DNA from 3 places in the Kitasatospora sp. NBC_00374 genome. Region 3 is predicted to be linked to each of the others. Evidence: riboswitches for the same ligand, from Rfam matches in the RefSeq annotation. Region 3 holds a riboswitch; each other region holds the start of a gene.
The links. A riboswitch is a leader RNA that binds a small molecule or an ion and turns the genes downstream of it on or off. The one in region 3 is predicted to bind cobalamin.
Positions count from the first base shown of each region.

Region 1: another riboswitch for cobalamin. It lies ahead of cobN (cobaltochelatase subunit CobN); the one in region 3 lies ahead of metE (5-methyltetrahydropteroyltriglutamate--homocysteine S-methyltransferase).
Region 2: another riboswitch for cobalamin. It lies ahead of OG871_RS23690 (ribonucleoside-diphosphate reductase subunit alpha); the one in region 3 lies ahead of metE (5-methyltetrahydropteroyltriglutamate--homocysteine S-methyltransferase).

Region 1 covers NZ_CP107964.1:6,733,858-6,737,124, reverse strand. Annotated here, with positions in the region: gene OG871_RS30025 (cobalamin biosynthesis protein CobG) at 1-689, opposite strand, end outside; cobalamin riboswitch at 937-1,079, shown strand; gene cobN (cobaltochelatase subunit CobN) at 1,200-3,267, shown strand, end outside.
Region 2 covers NZ_CP107964.1:5,259,208-5,262,474, reverse strand. Annotated here, with positions in the region: gene OG871_RS23700 (helix-turn-helix domain-containing protein) at 1-232, opposite strand, end outside; gene OG871_RS23695 (GNAT family N-acetyltransferase) at 541-1,047, shown strand; cobalamin riboswitch at 1,118-1,260, shown strand; gene OG871_RS23690 (ribonucleoside-diphosphate reductase subunit alpha) at 1,529-3,267, shown strand, end outside.
Region 3 covers NZ_CP107964.1:1,528,003-1,531,269, forward strand. Annotated here, with positions in the region: gene metE (5-methyltetrahydropteroyltriglutamate--homocysteine S-methyltransferase) at 1-1,128, opposite strand, end outside; cobalamin riboswitch at 1,265-1,486, opposite strand; gene OG871_RS06925 (VOC family protein) at 1,606-2,010, shown strand; gene OG871_RS06930 (serine hydrolase domain-containing protein) at 2,075-3,267, opposite strand, start outside.

The sequences.
Region 1 (3,267 bases), 5.2 Mb from region 3:
AGGTCGGGGGCCTCGCGCAGGTGCCAGGCCTGGGTGCCGGTGGCGCGCAGCGCGGCCAGGAAGTCGCGGGCGGCGGCGAGTGCCGCGTCCACCGCCTCCCCGGCGGGGACCGGGCGGGCGGTGGCGGCCCGTCCGAGGCGCAGCAGTGCGGTGCCGGCCGGCCTTGCGATCAATGTCACATCGGCGTCCAGCGAGGCGGCGTCGCCGCGGCCGTCGTCGAGCGCGAAGAGGAACTTGCCGGACAGGCCGACGGCCCAGTCGCCCGCGCACAGCTTCGCGTCGAGCTCGCGCACCCAGGCCTGGACGTCGGCGTGGCCGCGGCCGTCGAGGCCGGCGAGCGGCGAGGCGACGATGTTGCGGACCCGCTCGTGCGCGTCGGAGGGCAGCAGGCCGGCGGCGCGCAGCCGGGCGCCCAGCTCGGCGCCGGCGTCCGAACCCAGGCCGCGGAGCTGGACGTTGCCCCGTGAGGTGGTCTCCAGTTCGCCGTCGCCCAGGTCCTCGGCGGCCTCGGCCAGCGCGACGGCCTGACGGGCGGTCAGCAGTCCCCCGGGCACCCTGACCCGGGCGAGGGCGCCGTCGTCGGCCCGGTGCAGGCGCAGCGCGCCGGGGCAGGCGTCGGCCTGCCCCCGGTCGGGCACGGCGGGGCCCGGCGCTGGGGCGGCGGGTGTGGGTGGCATGGCGGCGAGCATACAGATGGTCCGAACGGGTGCCCCGGGCTCATCGGCCCTGTCCGGCCGATCCTGCCGGGCCCGCGCCGCCGGGCATCCCGCCTGGACGCACGCCCGAATCGCCCAAGTACGACCCAGTACGAGGACGATCCGGGCGCACGCCCAACCGGGCGCCCGACGCCGCGGGCTGATCCGACAAGATCGCCGGACAGGACCTAGATCACAGTCCCGGACCAGCTCCGCAGCCGGTCGGCACCCCGTACGATGCTGCGCGGGTGGCCCTGCGGGCCGCCCGTGCCAGCGACGGCGCAAGGGGAGGAAACCGGTGCAAACCCGGTGCGGTCCCGCCACTGTGACCACGGTTCACCACCGTGGGAGCCAGGAACTCCTGCCGTCTCTCAGACCAGCCCCTCGGCCCGTGGCCGGGGGGAACCCCCACGGGGCGCGGACCCCGAGGAAGGCTTGACCTGTGCGCTGCCGCATGTCCTGGGCCGCCCGCCCGTTCTCCGACGAGGCCGGGAGGCCCCTCGCATGATCCTGCTGCTGTCGACCTCCGACACCGACCTGCTCAGCGCCCGCGCCTCCGAGGGCCCGGTGCCGTACCGCCTGGGCAACCCGGCCCGGCTGACCGTCGAGGACCTTCCCGCGCTGACCGAGGGCACCGACCTGGTGGTCGTCCGGCTGCTCGGCGGCCGCCGCGCCTGGCAGGAGGGCCTGGACGCGCTGCTGGCCGGCCCGCGCCCGGTGATCGTGCTGACCGGTGAGCAGGCGCCGGACGCCCAGCTGATGGAGCTGTCCACCGTCCCGGCCGGCATCGCCGCCGAGGCGCACGCCTACCTGGCGCACGGCGGCCCGGCGAACCTGGCCGAGCTGGGCGCCTTCCTCTCCGACACCGTGCTGCTGACCGGCCACGGCTTCGCGCCGCCGGCCTCCGCGCCCGAGTGGGGCCCGCTGGAGCGCACCGCCCGTACCACCGAGGGCCCGGTGATCGCGGTGCTGTACTACCGCGCGCACCACATGAGCGGCAACACCGGCTTCGTCGAGACGCTCTGCCGGGCGATCGAGGACCGGGGCGCCCGGGCGCTGCCGCTGTTCTGCTCCTCGCTGCGCGGCGCCGAGCCGGAGCTGCTGGCGCGGCTGGGCACCGCCGACGCGATCGTCACCACCGTGCTCGCGGCCGGCGGCACCCGCCCGGCGGACGCGCAGGCCGGCGGCGACGAGGAGGCCTGGGACGCGGGCGCGCTGGCCGCGCTGGACCGGCCGATCCTGCAGGCGCTGTGCCTGACCTGGTCGCGGGCCGCCTGGGAGGCCAGCGACGACGGCCTGTCCCCGCTGGACACCGCCACCCAGGTCGCCGTGCCGGAGTTCGACGGCCGTCTGATCACCGTGCCGTTCTCCTTCAAGGAGCTGGACGAGGACGGTCTGACGGTCTACGCCGCCGACCCGGAGCGGGCGGCCCGGGTGGCCGGCATCGCGGTGCGGCACGCCCGGCTGCGGCACATCCCGGCCGCCGAGCGCCGCCTGGCGCTGGTGCTGTCGGCGTACCCGACCAAGCACGCCCGGGTCGGCAACGCCGTCGGCCTGGACACCCCCGCCTCGGCGATCCGGCTGCTCACCCGGCTGCGCGAGGAGGGCATGGACCTCGGCCCGCTGGACGGCCCCGACGCGCTGCCGGGCCTGACCCAGACCGAGGACGACGGCAGCCACGAGGGCGACGCGCTGATCCACGCCCTGATCGCGGCCGGCGGCTACGACCAGGACTGGCTGACCGAGGACCAGCTCGCCCGCAACCCGGTCCGGATCCCGGCGGCCGACTACCGCCGCTGGTACGCCACCCTGCCGGAGGGCCTGCGCGGCCGGGTCGAGGAGCACTGGGGCCCGCCGCCCGGCGAGCTGTACGTGGACCGCTCGCAGAACCCGGACGGCGACATCGTGCTGGCCGCGATCCGCTCCGGGAACCTGCTGGTGCTGATCCAGCCGCCGCGCGGCTTCGGCGCCAACCCGGTCGCCATCTACCACGACCCGGACCTGCCGCCCAGTCACCACTACCTGGCCGCCTACCGCTGGATCGCCGCCGCGCAGTCGGACGGCGGCTTCGGCGCCGACGCCGTGGTGCACCTCGGCAAGCACGGCAACCTGGAGTGGCTGCCCGGCAAGACCGCCGCGCTGTCGGCGGACTGCGGCCCGGACGCCGTGATCGGTGACCTGCCGCTGGTCTACCCGTTCCTGGTCAACGACCCGGGCGAGGGCACCCAGGCCAAGCGCCGGGCGCACGCCACCCTGGTCGACCACCTGGTGCCGCCAATGGCCCGCGCCGACTCGTACGGCGACATCGCCCGTCTGGAGCAGCTGCTGGACGAGCACTCCAACATCGCGGCGATGGACCCGGCCAAGCTGCCGGCGATCCGCGCCCAGATCTGGACGCTGATCCAGGCCGCCCGCCTCGACCACGACCTGGGCCTGGACGAGCGGCCCGAGGACGACGGCTTCGACGACTTCCTGCTGCACGTCGACGGCTGGCTGTGCGAGGTCAAGGACGCCCAGATCCGCGACGGCCTGCACGTGCTCGGCCAGGCCCCGGCCGGCACCGACCGGGTCA
Region 2 (3,267 bases), 3.7 Mb from region 3:
CGGTCGCGGCGGTGATCACCAGGTCCGCCTCGGCGATCCGCTCCACTCCGTGCGGCACCTCCACCCGGAAGCCCGCGTGGGTGCGCAGCAGGCCGGGGCGGGCCGAGGCGAGCGCGAAGTCGTAGACCGGCAGGCCGTCGTCGGCCCGGTCCAGCCCGAAGATCTCGCAGGCCACGCCCAGTTCGAAGGGGTGGATCTCCTCCAGCACCACGGCCACCACGTTCGTCAGCATGGCTCCAGGATGACGGTGGCAGCATTTCGATGCAAGCAGGCATTTCTGCCACTCGTCCGGCACCGGCCCAGCGGCCAGGCTGAAGGCATGACCTCTTCGATCCTTGCGAACGTGCTCGTCCTGGCCGGCGTGGTCGGGACCTTCGGCCTGCTGGGCCTGCTGGTCGGCCGCGACCTCGACCGCACCGGACGGCACGGCCGGGACAACTGGCACCGGGCCGGCGGGTACCCGGCCGACCCCGGCCTTCCGGACCGCCTGCACGGCACCCTGCCCGCGGCCGCCGGCCCGGCCTTCGGCACACTTGGGGCATGGACCCCGACACCGACCTCGTCATCCGCCGCGCCCGCGAGGAGGAACTCGACGCCGCCGGCGAGCTCACCGTCGAGGTCTACGTCAAGGAGGGCCACAGCAGGCCTGACAGCCCCTACGCCGGGCTCCTCGCGGACGCCCGGCGCCGGGCCGAGGAGGCCGAGCTCCTCGTCGCCGTCGACCCCGCGGACGGCGCCGTGCTCGGCTGCGTGACCTTCGCCGCGGGCGGCAACGCGTGGGCCGACATCGCCGAGCCGCACGAGGGCGAGATCCGGATGCTCGCGGTCGCCCGGGCCGCCCGCGGCCGCGGCGCGGGCACCGCGCTGGTGCGGGCCGCGATGGAGCGCAGCCGGGAACTGGGACTGGCCGGGATGGCCTTCTCCACCCGCCCGCACATGACCGCCGCACACCGCGTCTACGAACGACTCGGGTTCCTGCGGACGCCCGCCCGGGACTGGGAGCCCGCGCCCGGCATCGACGTGATCGTTTATTCGATCACATTCTGACGGACGGTCCGGTGGCTCCACGCAGTCGAGCGACCACGACACGCGGCACTACATCTGGTGCCGCATCCTGAGACCGCCACAACATGTATGCTCGCTCTCGCTGTCGACGCAGGGAAACCCGGTGTGAATCCGGGACTGCCCCGCAACGGTGAGCGGGCTGCCCAGCACCCTGGGCCCGCGAGTCCGAGACCTGCCGACGGTGTGCCACATGGCTTCCCCGCAGATGCCTTGCAGCACCGCAGTACCGTCCGGGCCTCGCGGGTGGGCCGGGGTGGGACCACGCGCGCCTGGTGATTCGGCGTGCCGCTCCCCCCTGCCTGAAGCCGGTCCGGCCGATCTCGTCCGCCGCCGCCACAGGAGAGAGTGCGCCTTGACCGTCGCTGCCTCAGTCGCCCTGCCGTCCCAGGGTTCCTCCCCCAGCCTTCGGCCGGGTGGTGCCCCCAACGCCGCCGAGAGCGACCCCGGTGCCGCGCTGCTCCGGATGCTCACCGACCGCAGCACCGACCTCCCCCAGGTGGACCCCGGCCACGTCGCCGCCGCCGCGCTGCGCGGCCGCCACGCCGGCTCCGACTTCGCGGAGCTGCGCGGGCTGGCCGTGGAGGCCGCCGCGTCGATGATCGCCGAGGACCCCCAGTACTCGAAGCTGGCCGCGCGCCTGCTGGCGCTGGAGATCTCGGACGAGGCCGTCGGTCAGGGCGCCGTGTCGTTCTCCGCCTCGATCGCCGTCGGCCACGCCGAGGGCCTGATCGGCGACACCACGGCCGCCTTCGTGGCCAAGCACGCGGACGCCTTCGACGCGTTGATCGACCAGGGCGGCGACGACCGGTTCGAGTACTTCGGCCTGCGCACCGTGCAGTCCCGCTACCTGCTGCGCCACCCGATCACCCGCAAGGTGATCGAGACCCCGCAGCACTTCCTGCTCCGCGTCGCGGCCGGTCTGGCGGTCGGCGACGGCGAGCAGTCGGTGCGCGAGGTGGCCGAGCTGTACGCGCTGATGAGCGCGCTCTCCTACCTGCCCTCCTCGCCGACCCTGTTCAACTCCGGCACCAAGCACCCGCAGATGTCCAGCTGCTACCTGCTGGACTCGCCGCTGGACAACCTGGACTCGATCTACTCGCGCTACGCGCAGATCGCCCGGCTGTCCAAGCACGCCGGCGGCATCGGCCTCTCCTACAGCCGGATCCGCTCGCGCGGCAGCCTGATCCGCGGCACCAACGGCAAGTCCAACGGCATCGTGCCGTTCCTGCGGACGCTGGACTCCTCGGTCGCCGCCGTCAACCAGGGCGGCCGCCGCAAGGGCGCGGCCTGCGTCTACCTGGAGACCTGGCACGCCGACATCGAGGAGTTCCTGGAGCTCCGCGACAACACCGGCGAAGAGGCCCGCCGCACCCACAACCTCAACCTGGCGCACTGGATCCCGGACGAGTTCATGCGCCGGGTCAACGCCAACGCGGACTGGTCGCTGTTCTCCCCGGCCGACGTACCCGAGCTGGTCGACCTGTGGGGCGCCGACTTCGACGAGGCGTACCTGAAGGCCGAGCAGGCCGGCAAGGCCGTCCGCACCATCCCGGCGCAGACCCTGTACGCCCGGATGATGCGCACCCTGGCGCAGACCGGCAACGGCTGGATGACCTTCAAGGACGCCTCCAACCGCGCCGCCAACCAGACCGCGCTGCCCGGCCGCACGGTGCACTCCTCGAACCTGTGCACCGAGATCATCGAGGTCACCGACGACTCCGAGACCGCGGTCTGCAACCTGGGCTCGGTCAACCTCGGCGCCCACGTGGCCGAGGGCGCCTCCGTCGCCGACCTGGTGAACACCATGGACTGGGACCGGCTGGACGCCACCGTGCGCACCGCCGTGACCTTCCTGGACCGGGTCATCGACATCAACTTCTACCCGACCACCGAGGCCGGGACGTCCAACTCCCGCTGGCGCCCGGTCGGCCTCGGCGTGATGGGCCTGCAGGACGTCTTCTTCCAGCTGCGGATCGACTTCGACTCCGCCGAGGCCAAGCGGCTCTCCACGCTGATCGCCGAGCGCATCATGCTCACCGCCTACGAGCGCTCCAGCGAGCTGGCCGAGGAGTTCGGGCAGCACAGCGCGTACGCGGAGACCCGGGCCGCCCGCGGCCAGCTGCACATCGACCACTTCGACACCGCCCCGCAGTGGACCGAGCGCTGGGACGCGCTGCGCGCCCGGATCGCCACCACCGGCCT
Region 3 (3,267 bases):
GCCCGCGTTCAGGCCCCGGGCGAGGGTGGTGATCTCGGCGGTCTTCTGCCGGGCGAAGGCGAGCCAGCGGGCGATCTGCGGGTCGAGGTCACGTTCGGCGGTGGCGTCGAGCGGGACGTGCAGCAGGGAGCAGGACGGCGCGACGTCGACCCGGTCGGCCAGGCCGAGGAGGGTGGCCAGGGTGGTGAGGGACTTCTCAAGGTCGTTGATCCAGATGTTGCGGCCGTCCACCACACCGGCGATCAGCCGCTTGCCGGGCAGGCCGCCGACGGCGGCGAGGTCGTCCAGGTTGGCCGCGCCGGGGCCGGTGAAGTCCAGCCCGACGCCCTCGATGGGGGCCTTGGCCAGGACCTTCAACGCCTCGCCGGCCCGGTCGAAGTAGGTCGCCACCAGGATGTTCGGCCGGTCGGTGAGCGCGCCGAGCTCGCGGTAGACCCGTGCGGCGGCGTTCAGTTCGGCCGGGGTGCGGTCCTGCACGAGGGCGGGCTCGTCCAACTGCACCCACTCGGCGCCGGCCGCGCGCAGGTCCGCGAGGAGCTCGGCGTAGACGGGCAGCAGCCGGTCGAGCAGGGTGACCGGCCGGAAGTCGGCGGCCACACCGGGCGCGGGCTTGGCGAGCAGCAGGTACGTCAGCGGGCCGACCAGCACCGGGCGGGCGCGGTGGCCGAGCAGGAGCGCCTCACGCAGCTCGGAGACCGGCTTGGCCGAGTTGGCGGCGAAGACCGTGCCCGGCCCCAACTCGGGCACGAGGTAGTGGTAGTTGGTGTCGAACCACTTGGTCATCTCCAGCGGCGCCACGTCCTGGGTGCCGCGGGCCATGGCGAAGTAGCCGTCCAGCGGGTCGGCGTCGACGGCGGCGCGGTGCCGCGGCGGGATCGCGCCGACGGCGACACTGGTGTCCAGCACGTGGTCGTAGAGCGAGAAGTCGCCGGTGGGCACCTCGGTGACGCCGGCCTCGGCCAGCCGGCGCCAGGTGTCGCGGCGCAGGTCGGCGGCGGTGGCCCGGAGGGCTTCGGCGTCGACGCGGCCGGCCCAGTAGCCCTCGATCGCCTTCTTCAGCTCCCGGTTGGGGCCCTGCCTCGGGTAGCCGTACACGGTGGCCTGCGGGGTGGTGGAGCTCGATGACACGGAACTCTCCTTCGCGAGTCGCGTTGCGATCCCGGGAGAGCACGGAGGAACGAGGGTACGACAGTGAGGGCGCAGCACCGGGATGTGCCCGCCCGCTCCGCCGACCCTCCCACGAGGTCACCGAGATCACCGTGTGCGGTCGCACACGGGCAGTGGCAGGTCTTCGGACTCATGGGCACATCCGCCCGAAAGGCGGACACCTACTGGCCGTCGCTTCCCAGGCCCCCGCTGGGGCCCAGTGCACGTGACGGCGGTCGTTCCCACTCACCGCTGCGGGGCAGTCCCGGATTCCCACCGGGTTCCCTCTTGCGACGCGCCTGCCTGGCTGACAGGGCGAACCGACTGCGAGGCACAGCCTAGTACTGCGACGGCCCTGCGGTGACGAGGCATCAGCTCCCGGTCGGCGGCCTCTTCGTCGGTACGCCGACGGCGGCGGCCGACGGTCGACTCCCGGTCTGTCCACCTACACTGACGGGCATGGCATGCCGCATCAGTGAGCTGGTCATCGACGCCGCCGACGCCGACCGGCTCGCCGCGTTCTGGAGCGAGGTCCTCGGCTACGTCGAACTCGGCCGGGAGGCCGACGGAAGCATCGAGATCGGACCGCCCGGCGCCGGCTTCGGCGGCCCGCAGCCCACCCTCGTCCTCAGCCCCAGCAGCGAGCCGCGGGCCGGGAAGCTCCGCCTGCACATCGACGTCAGCGCCACCGACCGCGACCAGGACGCCGAGCTGGAGCGGCTGCTCGCCCTCGGCGCCAGGCCCGTCGACGTGGGCCAGACCGGCACCGAGAGCTGGCACGTCCTGGCCGACCCGGAAGGCAACGAGTTCTGCCTCCTGCACGCCCGGATCCAGCCCCTCCGACCGGTGCCGCCGACTGCCTGACCCCCGTGGGAACGGTCGGCGACACCGCTCTTCCGGACGACGCCGGGCTGGCGCCGAGGCACGGCTAGCGCGGGGGGACCTGGCCGTCGTAGACGTTGTCCGGGGTCGCGATCCCGGTGATCGCCCGGGCGAGCAGCGTGGACGGCTCCTGCCCCTGGGCGAAGACGTCCGTGTTGATCATGATCACCAGGGTGGCCCGCTGCGAGGGCAGGTGGACGGCCACGGTCTCGTAGCCCGGGATGGAGCCGTTGTGGCCGATCCATCCGCCGGTCTCGAAGACTCCGAGGCCGTAGCCCGTGCCGGGGAAGCCGGTCGGCAGCACCTCGAGCCGCTCGCGCTGGGTCTCCGGGCTGAGCAGCGTCCCGGTGGCGACGACCTCGGCCCAGCGGCGCAGGTCGCGCAGGTCCGAGATCATCGCCCCGGCAGCCCAGGCCCAACTCGGGTTCCAGTCGGTGGTGTCCGCGACCTCGCCGCCGAGCGTCTGGTCGGTGTATCCGTGCGCGTGCGGTTCGGGGAACTCGGCCCCCCGCGGGAGCAGCGTGTGGCGCAGGTGGGCCGGCCGGAGCACCCGCCGGTGGATGAAGTCGGCCAGCCCGAGGCCGCTGACCTTCTCGACCACCAGGCCGAGCAGGACGAGGTTGGTGTTGGAGTACTGGAACATCTCACCCGGCCCGAAGGTGTTGTCGTGCCGGAAGCCGTACGCGAGCACCTCCTGCGGGGTGAACGAGCGGCTCGGGTCGCCCTCCAGTGCCCGCACGAAGTCCGGGTCGGCGGTGTACGGGAACAGGCCGCTGCGCATCCCGGCGAGCTGACGCAGCGTGATCCGGTCGCCGCACGGCACGCCGTCGATGTACTTGGAGATGGGGTCGTCCAGCCCGATCCGACGGTCGTCGACGAGTTCGAGCAGCGCGGTGACCGTGAAGGTCTTGGTCTCGCTGCCGATCCGCGTGAAGACGTCGGTGGTCATCGGCCTGCGCGTGACGGTGTCGGCGACACCGGTCGCCCGCACGTAGCTCCCCTTGCCCGGCATCCACAGCCCGACGACGACGCCGGGGATGCCGGCCTGCCGGCGAACGTCCTCGATGGCCCGGTCCAGCCGGGAGGTCAGCTCGGGGCCGAGACCGTCCGGCGGGAAGTCGCCCTTGTCGTACCGGTCGATGCTCACGGCGTGGACGACCGCGGCGGGAGCCACTGCCGTCGGGGCCGGCACGGACGCCGCGAGGAGCGCTGCGGCGAGCAGCCGGCGGGAGGGGGTGC